Regions from separate parts of the Paraburkholderia sp. UCT31 genome, predicted to be linked through region 2. Evidence: predicted binding sites of a transcription regulator. Region 2 holds the regulator's gene; the other holds the start of a gene.

Region 1 (3,358 bases), on a different contig from region 2:
TTGGGGGCGGAGACGAGTCTGAATTCTGATATACCCGATAAGCATCCACACCTATCCAGGTAGGTAGGTGGCGCAAAGATTCAGAATGCATAAGTTTTCCTGCGTATCTGGCAGCCCCCCAACGCGTACAGGAGAACGTCATGCAAACCACGATCCGAATTGGACTCCGGCAGGAATTCGACAACGAACTGATCAACGAGATGTACCGCTTGCGCGCCCGTGTCTTTCACGGCCGGCTCGGCTGGGAGATTCCGACCATCGCGGGAATGGAGATCGACGGCTACGACGCGCTCGGGCCGTACTACATGCTGATTCAGGGCGAAGACGAACGGTTGCGCGGCTGTTGGCGCCTGATGCCGACCGAAGGTCCGAACATGCTGAAAGACACCTTCCCGCAGCTATTGCATGGCGCGGCCGCGCCGGTCGGGCGACATATCTGGGAACTGAGCCGCTGGGCGATCGAAACCGGCGGTGAGGAACAGTCGTTTGGTTTCACGGATATGACAATCCGCGCAATTCAGGAAGTGATGCGCTTCGCGCAGCGCATGGGCATCACGCATTACGTCACGGTGACCACCACGCCGATCGAGAGGATGCTGCGCCGAGCCGGCCTCGACATCAGCCGGCTCGGGCCGCCGCTGCAGATTGGCATCGAGCGGGCCGTCGCGCTCGACGTCGCGGTGAGCGCGAAAACGCTGACCTCGCTGTTCGGGCCGGTCGCCGTCGCTGCTTGAGCCGCGCCGAAGCGCGGCCTGACAAAAGTCGCGCCGCCTTCACCCGCGCGCGGACTCAGGAACCGAACATCCGTTCCAGCGCGTTCTCGAGATGCGCGCGCATTGCGGCCCCCGCGCCCGCCGCGTCCTTGCGGCGGATTGCGTCGAGCACCGCCATGTGTTCGGCCTGCACCAGCCGCTGCCGCTCCACCGTCTTGACGAGCGACAGATTGCGCGACAGGTTCATGCTGAACAGGATCTGTTCCTCGATGAACGACATCACCGTGATGAAAAACGGATTCTTCGACGCGCGCGCGACCGCCTGATGAAACAGGAAATCATCCTTCGCGCCGATCCCCTGCGCCTCGATGATGCGCTCGAGCTCGTCCCACGCGTGCTGGATCGCGGCGATGTCGTCGGCGTCGGCCTTCAGCGCTGCCTGCGCGGCCGCGCCCGCCTCGGTCACGATGCGAAACTCATAGCAGCGGCGGATATCGGACAGCGTTTCGAGCGGCGCGAAGCGGCGTACGTCCGGATCGGGGCGCCGCGCGACGGTCGTGCCAGAGCCGTGCCGCGTCGAGATGATGCCGTCGGCCCGCAATCGCGCGAGCGCTTCGCGCACGGTCGGTCGGGACGTGGCGAAACGCTCCGCCAGCGCGTGCTCGGTCGGCAATCGCTCGCCTTCCTTGTACTCGCCTTCGAGGATGCGGTTGAGAATGTCGCCGTAGATCTGCTCGGGTAAGCCCTTGGTTTTTCGATCGTTCATCAGCGGACTGGCCAGCTTGTCTGAATATGGCTTGATTGTAAGGCCAACCCTGTTTCGGCTTCAGCAAAGTTTTACGGGTTGTAAGCATGCCAGGCCGCTTCGCGCACGCCGCCGCGCCCGCCATTTTGTCCGCGCCGCGCCGGAATATTTGGCAAGTGTTTGATTTACATCCTGGTCCGGTGCATCTTTTCGGGCAATCATCTAAGCTTCATTGGTATAAAAGATCAATAAACCTGCCGCGGTTAGCAATGTGGCAGACGCATTTTTGACGCGGAGCCGATATGTACACACGCATCCTTGTAGCGGTCGACGGCAGCAATACCTCACGCCGTGCGTTCGAAGCGGCGCTCGATCTCGCCAAATCGAATGGCGCGGTGTTGCGGCCATTTTATGTCGTCGAAAACACGCCGATGTACTTCGAGGCGCCCGGCTACGATCCGTCGATCCTGCGCAACCGCCTGATCGAGGAAGGCCAGGAGCTGCGTGCCGAGTTTTCGAAAGTGATGGCCGAGCAAGGTGTGAAGGGCGACCCGGCGGTCTCCGAGGCTTCGTCGCTCGGCGATGTCGCCGAGATCGTGCTGCAGGCCGCCGCCGAATTCAACGCCGACCTGCTCGTGATGGGCACGCACGGCCGGCGTGGCTTTCAGCGGCTGATTCTCGGCAGCGTCGCTGAACGCTGCGTGCGCCAGGCCACTCTTCCGGTTCTGCTGGTACCGTCCGCCGCGGGCACCGACAAGGAACCCGCCTGACTCTTTCATCAGGCGCAGGGCGGCACGCCACGCCCTGCCTTGCCGGAATCGAGCCACGCTACCCGTCGACGGGCGACGTCGATATAGGCCGCGGCGGCTCACCTTCTCACCTTCGTCAGAGCACCGCCGTTGCTCGGACTGCCGAGCAGCGAACGTGTCACTTTGCCGCCAGTTGCGGGTCATAGCGGGTGGGACAATTTCACCACTACCAATAATCGAACATGCTCAATCCTACTGCTGTGACCCGTTCCTCGACCCGCTCCGCCGGCAACCGCGAGGCCGTGGCGGCACGCGCAGCCGCACGTACCGCCGCGCGCTGCTCCAGCTGTTCGATGCGTGAGATCTGCATGCCGCAGGGGCTGTCGGCGGAGGAACTGCCGAAGCTCGAAACGCTGATCTGTTCGGCGCGCTCGGTGCCGCGCGGCGAAGCGCTGTATCGCAGCGGCGACCGCTTCGACAATATCTACGCGGTGCGCTCCGGCTCGATGAAGACTGTGATGGTCCACCGCGTCGGCCGCGAGCAGGTCACCGGGCTGCGTCTGGCCGGCGAGCCGCTCGGGCTCGACGGCATCAGCGCGGACGTCCATGCGTGCAGCGCCGTCGCGCTGGAAGACAGCACGGTGTGCATCGTTCCATATAGCGCGCTGAAGCTGCTGTGTCGCGAAATCAGTTCGATCCAGGAGCGCATGCACAAGCTACTGGGCGCGCAGATCGTCAGCGAAGCCGCGCAGATGATGGTGCTCGGCTCGCTGTCCGCCGACGAACGCGTCGCCGCCTTCCTGCTGGACGTGTCACAGCGCAATGCGCAGCGCGGCTACTCGTGGTCGGAATTCAATCTGCGAATGACGCGCGAGGACATGGGCAGCTACCTCGGCATGACGCTCGAAACGGTCAGCCGTACCCTGTCAAGATTTCAAAAACGCGGCCTGATCGACACGCGAGGCAAGCACATTCACATCGTCGATCTCGAAGGCTTGCGGCAGATCTAGCGGCCAGAGTGGCCTAGACGGTCGCGCTGTTAGTCTTGGCACGCCGCCTGCGAGCGGGTAGAGTTTTCAGACCGTCCCCCCACGGCAACCGTGTTGCATGGAGACCCGGCCCCAATGAATCGCGACCCTGTCCCGCATCAT
Region 2 (3,358 bases):
CGATCTGCTTGTGCTGGGCACGCATGGGCGACGCGGCGTGCGGCGCCTCGTGATCGGCAGCGTGGCGGAGCGGGTGCTGCGTTTCTCGACCTGTCCGGTGCTGCTCATGCGCGAGCAAAGCACCGAGGATGCGCCTGCAGAGTAACCCGCGACAGCGGGGCGCGACAGCGCGTGAGCATTACGCGAGCGCGTCGGCCGGTATCTGGATCGAGATCCTGAAGCCATGGCCCGGCGAGCTGGTGAACGACACGTTGCCGCGCAACTGCCGCACGCGTTCGCGAATGCCGAGCAAACCGAATGAATCTGTTCCCTGCGACCGATCCAGCGCGACACCCACGCCGTCATCCTCGATATCGAGCGATACGATGGGGCCCGCGCAGGTCATGTCGATGCGTACGCGGCTGGCCTTGGCGTGCCGCGCGACGTTCGTCAACGCCTCCTGAACGATGCGAAACAGCGCCGTCGCCGCGAATTCGCCGCATACCGGCTCGGCCGGTTCGAGATGCACGCTCGAGCGCACGTTGTAGCGTTTCGTGAAGTCTTCGGCCAGCCAGTCGAGCGCGGCGGCGAGCCCGAGGTCGTCGAGCAGCGGGGGCCGCAGATCGGCGGCGATACGCCGCAGCGAAGCGGCCATCCAGTCGATCTGCTTTTGCAGTTCGTGCGTCTGCGCGGCCAGCGGCTCGGTGTCGGCCTGGCTTTTCAGCTTCGCTTCGAGCAGCGCGACGCTCATTTTCAGCGCGGTCAGCCGTTGGCCGAGATCGTCGTGCAGTTCGCGCGCCATACGTTTTTGCTCGTTTTCGCGGGCGATCTGCACGTGCGTGGATACCTGATTCGCGCGTTCGAGTTCCGCGAGGCGCATACGTTCGGTCAGGTCGCGCGTGATCTTGGCGAAGCCGAGCAGCGCGCCCGACGCGTCGTGCACGGCGGAAACGACCACGTTGGCCCAGAAACGCGAGCCGTCGCGACGTACGCGCCAGCCTTCGTCTTCGCCGCGGCCTACGGCTGCGGCGATTTCCAGTTCGCGGGCGGGCTTGCCGGCCGCGATGTCTTCCGGGGTATAGAACTTCGAGAAATGCTGGCCGATGATTTCTTCGGGCGTGTAGCCCTTGATGCGCTGTGCGCCGGGATTCCAGCTGGTCACGCGGCCGGACACGTCGAGCATGAAGATCGCATAGTCCTGAACCGCATCGATCAACATGAAATAGCGATCCTCTACTGGCACGTCCGACACGGACGCCGCACCGGTGAAGCAGGAAGACTCGCCGCTCGACAGACCCATCGCTCCTCCGGGTGGTCACGCAAGGTCGCGCACCGCAACGCACCGAGTTATATCAGTTCGGGAGCGCTTGTTCCACCCCGCATGTCCCGCGAACGAACGTGAGGCGAGCGTCGCGTCGGCGTTCAAACCCGAGCCAGTCCTTCCGCGTCTTCGATGCGGATCGTTTTGCCGTTCGCCTTGACGAGGCGCTCGCGCTGGAACTTCGAGAACATCCGGCTCACCGTTTCGAGCTTCATGCCCAGAAAGCAGCCGATTTCCTCGCGGGTCATGCGCAAATGAAACTCCGCCGCGGAAAAGCCGCGCGCCTTGAAGCGCTTCGACAGATTCAGCAGAAACGTCGCGACGCGCTGTTCGGCGCTCATCGTGCCGAGCAGCATCATCTGGCTCGATTCGCGCACGATCTCGCTGCTCATCATCTGGTAGATGTGATGCTGCATCGGCTTCATCTCGCGACAGATCGCTTCGAGTTGCGCGAACGGAATGATGCACACGACGCTGTCTTCGAGCGCGATCGCATCGCAATTCTGCTTGCCCTCGCTGATGCCGTCGAGGCCGAGCGAGTCGCCGGCGATCTGGAAGCCAGTCACGTGCTCGCGGCCGTCGCGGTGCATGACCACGGTCTTGAACGATCCGGCGCGGATCGCGTAGATGCTTTGAAACACGTCGCCCGCGCGATACAGCGCATCACCGCGTTTGATCGAGCGCGTCGAGCAGATCAACGTGTCGAGTCGGCTCAGTTCGTCGGATGTCAGCTCGGGCGGCATGCAGATCGCGCGCATCGCGCAGGTGGAGCAGCGCGGCACGGCGTAGCGTGTGGCCGCGGTGCGTGGCACGACGTGGATCGGTACGACGTGCGAAGTGCGGGGCGCGTCGTGGCGGGGTTCACAGACTGCGGCAACTTGCATGATCGGCTCCTGGCGGTCAGACCGGATGCGCACGACGCGCATAGGCAATCGCTTCGATGGCACGGCAGGCGAGTTCGAACTCCGAGGTCTTGTCGAAGAAGAAGTCGGCGCCCGCCGCTTCGCACGCTCGGCGAAACGCCGTCGCGCAATGATTGGTCAACACGATGCTGACGATGGACGGCCGCACCCGCGACAGCGCCGCGAGCAGCAGCAGATTGGTCTTGCCCGAGAAGCACGGGTCCAGCACCGCGACATCGGCGCGACTCGCGACGATGTCGTCGAACGTGTGCTCGACGCCGGCGGACTCGCCGGCGATTTCGATGCCGGGAATCAGCGCGATCAGGCAAGCAAGCCGGCGTCGGACCTCGGTCGCATCGTCGACGAGGAAGACTCTCGATAAGGTGGCTGGCGGGGCGGTGTCCATACCGACCAGTATTGGCGACCTCATCTCAGAAATATATCGGCGGGGATTTAAGCGGCGCTAGGAGTTCGGGTAATGTTGTAGGAATATTCCTATGGTGTGGCTGCTTTGCTGTTCAATCAGAAGTGACGGGCGAACATATCGGCGTCGAAAATATATTAATACGAAGTGGCATTAAAGAATTGGAAAGCTGTGCGATAGACCGGCCATTATGTATTTTCAATTATTCGAAGAATAGTAAGTATCTGAGTGGGCTTGTTACTGCCGGGGAAGACGTGCCTACGATGCAAATTATCGATATTTCCCACTCCTGCTCATCGTCGACCGTGCTGGCACGATAGACGATAACGTCTGGACGCTGCCTTCCGAGGCTGCCCGGCGTTTCTAGCCTGTCTGCTGTTAAAAACCTCATCGGCGTGCGGCCATTTCGTCCTTGCCTTTTTCTTCTCCTTACCTAAATGCTAGGAGCATCGGAGGTGCCACTATGGCAGCAGCAACTATCACTTCGAAGGGCCAGGTCACGATCCCGGTGGACGTGCGCAACCAGCTCCCGAGCGGCGAGCCATTGACCTGCGTCAAGCCGCGCGGCGGCGCGCGCTTCACACTGTCGGCGCGGACACGCGACGGCACCGCTTCGGTTCATGCCAGCGCTTTCACAGGGAGTCCAACATGTATGCACGAATTCTGGTTGCGCTCGACGACAGTCCCAGCGCGCAGCGCGCCTTTGCCGAGGCGCTGAAGCTCGCGAAGCTG

Evidence for each region. The regulator FNR, encoded in region 2, switches genes on or off when oxygen is low (the NO sensors DNR and NnrR bind a similar motif). The targets are predictions, from matches to a motif close to TTGATNNNNATCAA.
Region 1: a site for FNR is predicted at 1,639-1,652, ahead of F6X40_RS37065 (universal stress protein). Genes of this name have one in related genera too.

Annotation. Positions count from the first base shown of each region.
Region 1 covers NZ_VZQP01000075.1:1,579-4,936, reverse strand. Annotated here, with positions in the region: gene F6X40_RS37075 (acyl-homoserine-lactone synthase) at 141-734, shown strand; gene F6X40_RS37070 (FadR/GntR family transcriptional regulator) at 790-1,479, opposite strand; gene F6X40_RS37065 (universal stress protein) at 1,761-2,228, shown strand; gene F6X40_RS37060 (helix-turn-helix domain-containing protein) at 2,450-3,217, shown strand; gene F6X40_RS37055 (SUMF1/EgtB/PvdO family nonheme iron enzyme) at 3,332-3,358, shown strand, end outside.
Region 2 covers NZ_VZQP01000004.1:206,831-210,188, forward strand. Annotated here, with positions in the region: gene F6X40_RS04430 (universal stress protein) at 1-145, shown strand, start outside; gene F6X40_RS04435 (PAS domain S-box protein) at 179-1,279, opposite strand; gene fnr (fumarate/nitrate reduction transcriptional regulator Fnr) at 1,402-2,184, opposite strand; gene F6X40_RS04445 (response regulator) at 2,201-2,608, opposite strand; gene F6X40_RS04450 (universal stress protein) at 3,275-3,358, shown strand, end outside.